Regions from separate parts of the Vibrio sp. 10N genome, predicted to be linked through region 2. Evidence: predicted binding sites of a transcription regulator. Region 2 holds the regulator's gene; the other holds the start of a gene.
What was found. The regulator CRP, encoded in region 2, controls carbon source genes, mostly activating them, when cyclic AMP is high. The targets are predictions, from matches to a motif close to TGTGANNNNNNTCACA.

Region 1 (4,039 bases), on a different contig from region 2:
GGATGAATGCCCGCCGGTCTGAGCTTTCGTCTTGGTTCATTGACAAAACTTTCGAACAGCAAGTGGAAACGGTCTTGATAAAAGGTGACTTGCTTGGTCGATGCCGTTTGCAACCAGTAGGAAACATTCGGGTTATTCCCCGCCAGATAACAGACGCCTTTACTGGCTCCTGATGGTTGATGGGTAACTGCCCAACGGTCGCGCCACCACCCCATCAACACCACATCAATCAGTTCTGATGATTGTGTGTCTTGCCACTTTTCGTCTTGCTCAACATACATTAACTCCACATTGCCACTCTGGATCTCGCCAAGAAAGACACTCAGTGCAGCGGAGCGAAGCACCGGATCTTGCGGCATATACACGGTGACACGCTTACCGTTTTCATCGGACTTACTGCTAAGCGCTTCTAGAATGGATAGGTAGTGGGCATAAGAGGTATACGGCGCTCTTATTAAAGACCCTACCGCTGGGTAATGGAATTGAGCGTAGTTGCCGAGTGGATCTTCTACGTTGCTGCGAGCGAGGATGTTTTGGTAAGTAATATCAATCTGCCCTTTCAAATCGGTCGCAGTCGTATTGATTTCATGATTGGTCTCTGCGCTGTAGCTTTTTGGTAGAACCTGACAACCAGCAGCGTAGGCATCATGATCCTCTACAGGGCTTTGTGCATCAGTGGCGCTGTAGTTGGTATGCTGGCAAAGCACATAGCCAGATTCGGCATCACAAGTCGCAAACCAAAATACCCCATTATGACTGAGTGGCTGTAATGGTCGGTAATGTGATGCTAGATGGAAACTGTCGGTATGTTTTATCCAACGGCCATCAATATCCGCTAGCTTGCGACGGCAGCGACTGGCAATTTGATCGATATGATCATAGAAGGTCTTCGGATTGATTTTCAGCTTTCGACAGATCTCGCGTACTGAGTATCCGGTAAATAAAAGCCCAAGTAACGATTCTTGGAAGCCAAGTTTCTTATTACTACCAGACCATTTATCGACAAAGGTACCTTGGCAAGATTTACAGCGATAGCGTTGGCGATCGCCACTGAATCCGAAAGAGTGGTAAAGTTCTTTGTGGGTGTGTACCGACAGACCAAAGTGTTCGCATTGCGGATCTTTACACGAAGGGAGCCCTTCGTGATGATGCTGTTTCAATCGAGTCAGTTCATTGAGCACTTCTCGATTGTTAAGTAGGGGGGGAAACGCGCCACACTCGCGGCATACCATCGCTGGCCGTTTGGGGTTACGGTGCTGCAGGATATAGAGGTTTGCATCACTTTGTCCAAAATTGTCACACGCCAATGTTTTACAAAAATTGAGCTGTAACCCGTCCGCGGCCATCGGCAGTTTGCCTTCTGACACGTTCACCCCCTATGGTTTGGTGACATCAAGCCATTATTCTTATATGGCGGCTCGATGATGTTGCATATATGAGTTAGAAAAAAGCCAGCTCACTTCAGGCATAGAGCTGGCTTGATTCTTTATAGGTTGATGGCAGTTTCTAGTGCGACAACCATCATGTCGTTAAATGATTTTTGACGATCTTCTGAGCTTAGTTTCTCACCACGGATGATGTGGTCAGATACAGTCAGTACCGTTAGAGCTTTCGCGCCAAGGTCTGCAGCAACACCGTAGATGCCCGCCGCTTCCATATCGACACCTAGAATGCCAAGGTGCTTCATTTTGTCGAAGATATCTGCTTCTGGAGTGTAAAACAGGTCTGCCGAGAAGATATTACCTACTTTAACCGGTACTTCTTTAATGCGTGCTTGCTTCACCGCTTCTTCTAGAAGACCGAAGTCAGCAATCGCAGCAAAATCGTGGTCATTGAATCGAATACGGTTCACTTTAGAGTCTGTTGACGCACCCATACCGATCACAACATCCATTAGGTTTACGTCGTCACGTACCGCACCACAGCTACCTACGCGAATCACGTTTTTTACGCCGTAATCTTTGATAAGTTCGTGAACGTAGATACAGCAAGACGGGATACCCATACCGTGACCCATCACTGATACTCGCTTGCCTTTATAGGTACCTGTGTAGCCAAACATGTTGCGAACGTCACACACTTTCTCGACGTCTTCTAGGAAGGTTTCTGCGATGTATTGTGCGCGAAGTGGATCGCCTGGCATTAGGACTGTCTCTGCGAAATCACCTGGTTTTGCGTTGATATGAGGGGTTGCCATGGGGGTCACTCCTAAAGTTTTAACTAATTATGTTGAACGTTATGTTCGTTGTTGATGAGGATTCTAACCTGCACTGCAAGGGCTCTATGAGAGTTTAGTCACAAATTTGTCGGTAGTGCACAGAGAAATACATGATGATAACCAAATATGTTGAAAGTGGTTGAGCAATCGATTTTTTCGCTGATTAACCGAATCATAAAATATTCGTCCTGTGAGTGAACCATTTGAGAACGACGACCATATAATTGTACAAAACAAATTTTTGTATCACTTCAGGAAGCGGTTGAATGCTTGTGTGGCTTCGTAGCTTACCGGGGTGACCTGATATCAGATAAGAGGGATGAGACGATGAGCGAGAAAATTACAGTGGGTATCAGTTCCTGTTTGTTAGGTGAGAAAGTGCGATTTGATTCTGGTCACAAGCAGAGCACTTACGTCAACAAAGAACTCAGAGACTATTTTGATTTTGTGTCTGTCTGCCCGGAAGTCGGGATGGGGTTACCTGTTCCTAGACCTACTATTCGTTTGATGAGTAATGAAGAGCGCATTGCACTGGTGGACACTAAAGATGCAGAGAAAGACCACACCGATGGCATGATGCGTTTTACAACTCAAAAAGTTGCCGAGCTTGAAGACACAGAGATGTGTGGTTATATCGTGTGTGCCAAGTCGCCTAGCTGTGGCATGGAGCGCGTTAAAGTGTACACACGCGGCCATGCTCGCACCGATGGGGTGGGGCTGTACACCGAGCACTTGATGAAAAAGATGCCTTGGTTGCCAGTGGAAGAAGACGGGCGTCTCAATGATCCTATTTTGAAAGAAAACTTTATCTCTCGAGTGTATTGTTTGAAAGACTTCTACGATTCCATGGGCGGCGAGCCGACGCCGGGGAAAATCGTCGCATTTCATTCGCGCTACAAGCTGACGCTGATGGCACATGACCCTAAGTCTTATAAGAGCTTAGGACGCCTAGTGGCAAACCAATCGACATACAAACCGGACGACTTTTATCAGGCATATCGTCTTGGACTCATGGACGGTTTGAAAAATCGCGCCAGCCGCAAGAACGTGACAAACGTACTGATGCACATCCAAGGCTACTTTAAGCGCTCGTTGAATAAATCAGAAAAAGCAGAGCTGGCGACGGTCATTGATGACTATCGCAATGGGCTGCTACCTGTACTCGCGCCTTTAACTCTACTTAAGCATTACCTCAACACCTATCCAGACGACTACTTGGCACACCAGCAGTTTTTACAGCCTCACCCAGAAGAGATGCGATTACGATATGGTTTGTAGTAATACCTTGTACGCGATTCGTGAAGTAGCGGATATCACTGGCGTCAAGCCAGTGACTCTGCGAGCTTGGCAGCGACGTTATAACTTGATCCAACCGCAACGCTCAGACAAAGGTCATCGCCTATATACGGCGCAAGATGTTGAGCGCATAAACACAATACAGAGCTGGCTGAGCAAAGGCGTGTCTATAGGTAAGGTGAAAGCGCTGATTGATTCCAAAACTCTAACCCAAGCCGACATGGAAACTGAGCAACTGGAAGAAGTTACGGTGCTGCTCGATGCCCTCGGCACTGTGAACAGTAAGAAAGTGGATGCCATAATAGACACGGTGTTGAAAGAGTACCCACTGGATGTCGTTGAAGGAAAGTTTGTCATTCCCGTGCTAAATGCGACCGAATTTTTGAAGCTTAGCCCCAAAGCAATTCAGCAGTCGCTCTTCAAAACTGCGATGATTCAAAAACTTGCCATCATGGCTAACCTAGAGCGCAAACGAAAGCGTTCTGCGCCAACGCTGCTCGTGAGTATGGACGTAAGCGGTAATCT
Region 2 (4,039 bases):
TTCTTTCGAGCACTTCCGTGCGACGGCGGCTAAAGCGGCGTTTGACGCCGAGTCAGGCACCGTATTGCTGTCTCCAGAGACTGCGGATGCACTGAATGTTGCTGATGGCGATATGGTTCGCATGCTGGCTCAATAAGCAACATTACTCGCCTCTACAAGCAATAAGATGGCCGCTCACAGCGGCCACATTTAAAAGACCAAAGGAACTTCACTATGTCTCAACAAACTCAATGGATCTCGGGCAACTGGGTAGCGGGTCTCGGTGACGCGTTTCAGTCACTGTCACCCTACGACAATAATATCATCTGGGAAGGCCAATCAGCGACGCCTGAGCAAGTCGAGCTGGCGGTATCTTCCGCTCGTAAAGCGTTTGTTGAGTGGAAAAAAAGACCGTTCGCGGAACGTGAGGCTATTGTGCTGGCGTTTGCCGACAAGGTTAAAGAGCGTAGTGAAGAGATCGCCATTGCGATTGCCAAAGAAACCGGTAAGCCGTTATGGGAGACCCGCACAGAAGCTGGCGCAATGGCAGGCAAGATTGCCATTTCGATTCGCGCCTACCACCAACGTACAGGTGAGAGCCAACGCGAAGCGGCTGGCAACCAAATTGTCCTCCGTCACAGGCCCCTTGGTGTTATGGCCGTGTTTGGTCCTTATAACTTCCCTGGCCACTTACCGAATGGTCATATCGTACCGGCCTTATTGGCAGGGAACACGGTCGTCTTTAAGCCTTCAGAGCAAACACCACTGGTGGGTGAAATCGCGATGAAGATTTGGGAAGAAGTGGGACTGCCTGCTGGTGTCATTAACCTGGTTCAAGGTGGTAAAGAAACCGGTATTGCTCTTGCTGATTCAAAGGGTATCGATGGCGTGTTGTTTACGGGTAGTGCTAACACAGGTCATATTCTTCATCGTCAATTTGCTGGTCAACCTGGCAAGATGCTGGCGCTTGAGATGGGTGGTAACAACCCACTTGTTGTCAGTGAAGCGTTTGGTGATGTGGATGCAGCGGTGTACACCATTTTGCAATCGGCCTACATCAGTGCTGGCCAGCGTTGTACCTGCGCACGACGCCTTTATGTGCCATTTGGTGAAAAAGGTGATCAATTAGTAGAAAGCTTAGTGTCAGCCATTAAGAAGATTCGCATTGATGAGCCGTTTGCAGAGCCTGCACCATTTATGGGACCACAGATCTCAGAGCAGGCCGCAGACCATATTATTGCAGCGCAAGCTGAACTGGTGAAACTCGGTGGTAAGAGCTTAGTAGAGGCGAAACGCCTCAATGCAGCGTTCGTAACGCCAGCACTGCTAGATGCGACAGACATCGCTGAGCTGCCTGATGAAGAGTACTTTGGACCGCTACTACAGCTGGTGCGCTACGAGACCCTTGAGCAAGCGGTAGAGCTGGCTAACGACACTCGATTTGGTTTGTCGGCAGGTCTTATCTCTGAGCGCGATGAAGAGTGGCAATATTTCACAGACCATATTCGTGCTGGCATTGTAAATCGCAATCGTCAGCTCACAGGTGCGAGTGGTGATGCGCCGTTTGGCGGACCGGGCGCCTCTGGCAACCTTCGCCCAAGTGCGTTCTACGCAGCAGATTACTGCGCTTACCCTATGGCATCAATGGAAGGCGACAATACCATTCTTCCTGCGACCTTGAGCCCTGGCATTGAACTATAAGGAGTAGGCTATGACTGTTGACGCGTTATTTGGCCATTTGTGGCAAGACTACATTACTCGCTTATGTCCATCTGCTCACAAGGTTCATGACTTGCTGAGGGAAGATGAGTCGCTCATCAATGACCATATTGCACTGCGAACCTTTAATGTCGCGCCACTGGGTATCGACACGCTGGCTAAGCCGTTTCTAGATCTTGGTTACGAGGTGAGTGGTCATTACGACTTTGAATCCAAAAAGCTGACTGCGATTCACTTAGAACATAGCAATGCTCTGCTTCCTAAGGTGTTTATCAGCGAATTGCGAGTGGAAGAGTGCTCTCAGTCGCTACAAGATATCGTGGCTAAGCTAGTGGCGCAGGTGGACAGTGCTAAGCTATCTTCTGCTGACTTCTTATATGGTGGCCGCTTGTGGGATCTGAGCTATCAAGACTTCCAAACGCTGGCGCAAGAAAGCGAGTATGCTTCATGGCTTGCCGCTCACGGTTATGGTGCGAATCACTTTACAGTGAGTGTGAACCAGCTTGATCGTTTTGCCGAAGTGGTTGAGGTCAATCAGCGTCTTCGTGACGCTGGGTTTGCAATTAATGAATCGGGTGGCGAGGTAAAAGGCTCACCAGAGGTTCTTTTGGAGCAATCCTCAACGATGGCAGACAAAGTATCCGTGGCATTTACTGATGGTGACCAGGTGATTCCTGGTGGTTTCTATGAGTTTGCTAAGCGCTACCAGTTAGCCGATGGCAGTTACTATCAAGGCTTTGTCGCCGCATCGGCGGACAAAATTTTTGAGAGTACACATCAATAACCTCAAAAATAAAAGCCCCAACAACAAAAAAGCCACCCGAAGGTGGCTTTTTAAATCTGTCGACGCGCTATTAACGAGTACCGTACACCACGATAGTCTTACCGTGGGCAGAAATTAGGTTCTGCTCTTCTAGCATCTTAAGAATACGACCTACTGTCTCACGAGAACAACCTACGATTTGGCCGATCTCTTGACGAGTGATCTTGATTTGCATGCCGTCAGGGTGAGTCATTGCATCTGGTTGTTTCGCTAGGTTTAGTAGCGTCTGTGCAATACGACCCGTTACGTCTAGGAACGCTAGGTCACCTACTTTTTGGCTAGTCACTTGTAGACGACTTGCCATCTGAGCAGATAAGCGCATTAGAATGTCTGGGTTTACTTGGATAAGCTGACGGAACTTCTTGAATGAGATTTCCGCAACTTCACAAGGTGATTTTGCTCGTACCCATGCCGTACGTTCTTGGTCCTCTTCGAACAAGCCAAGTTCACCGATGAAGTCACCTTGGTTTAGGTAAGACAAGATCATCTCTTTGCCTTCTTCATCTTTAATCAGTACCGCTACAGAGCCTTTGACGATGTAGTAAAGCGTTTCTGCTTTCTCGCCCGCGTGAATAAGCGTGCTCTTTGATGGGTACTTGTGAATGTGGCAGTGTGAAAGGAACCACTCTAACGTTGGGTCGGTTTGAGGTTTACCTAGAACCATATATCTTACTTCCTCTGCAGGGTATGCTTGCTGCTTTCCATATTTGTTAGCAAGCCCGTTGGTTAAGACCTACTAGCATAAAAGCACTTTGAAGATGGCGCAAGCGATCTTCTGTTTCCTAGAAATAGTATCCTTTTTTGCGCCGCTTTTCTTGATTTTAATCGTGTCAAAAGCCTATTTATCTATACAAAACTGTGCACATGATCACGATACAAAAAAACAGGCTGATTTGGCTCACAATTCCTAACCTATTTTCCCGGTTTCTATAAGTTGCTGAAGTATTGGCCTGACGATTAGCTCCATCGCAAAACTCATCTTACCGCCCGGTACGACAATGGTGTTATGACGCGACATGAACGAACCATCAATCATCGCTAGTAGGTACGGGAAGTCGACATTCTTGATACCACGCAAGCGGATCACGACAAAACTCTCATCCAAACTCGGAATGCCTTTAGCATTGAGCGGGTTTGAGGTGTCCACGGTGGGAACGCGCTGAAAGTTAATATGGGTGCGCGAAAATTGTGGGGTAATGTAGCTTAAATAGTCGTCCATCGAGCGAACGATTGAGTCAGTAACCGCTTCTCGAGAGTGACCGCGATCGCGGGTGTCTCGTACGAACTTTTGGATCCACTCCAGGTTAACAATGGGCACCATGCCGATGAGCAGGTCAACGTGCTGCGCCGCATTCACATCCCCGTCGACGACTCCGCCGTGTAGGCCTTCGTAAAACAGCACATCGCTATTTTCGGGCAGGTCTTGCCATGGGGTGAAGGTGCCTGGCATTTGGTTATAAGGCACGGCCTCATCGAAGGTGTGCAAGTAGCGACGAAACTGTCCGGTACCGTTTTGCC

Region 1: the regulator CRP is predicted to act here: its motif matches at 2,285-2,300, upstream of deoD (purine-nucleoside phosphorylase).

The regions. Positions count from the first base shown of each region.
Region 1 is NZ_BTPM01000002.1:1,184,252-1,188,290, reverse strand. It holds gene AAA946_RS21515 (transposase) at 1-1,367, opposite strand, end outside; gene deoD (purine-nucleoside phosphorylase) at 1,487-2,197, opposite strand; gene AAA946_RS21505 (YbgA family protein) at 2,546-3,496, shown strand; gene AAA946_RS21500 (MerR family transcriptional regulator) at 3,486-4,039, shown strand, end outside.
Region 2 is NZ_BTPM01000001.1:3,142,406-3,146,444, reverse strand. It holds gene astA (arginine N-succinyltransferase) at 1-136, shown strand, start outside; gene astD (succinylglutamate-semialdehyde dehydrogenase) at 214-1,680, shown strand; gene AAA946_RS14640 (DUF1338 domain-containing protein) at 1,691-2,482, shown strand; gene crp (cAMP-activated global transcriptional regulator CRP) at 2,553-3,185, opposite strand; gene AAA946_RS14630 (phosphoribulokinase) at 3,429-4,039, opposite strand, start outside.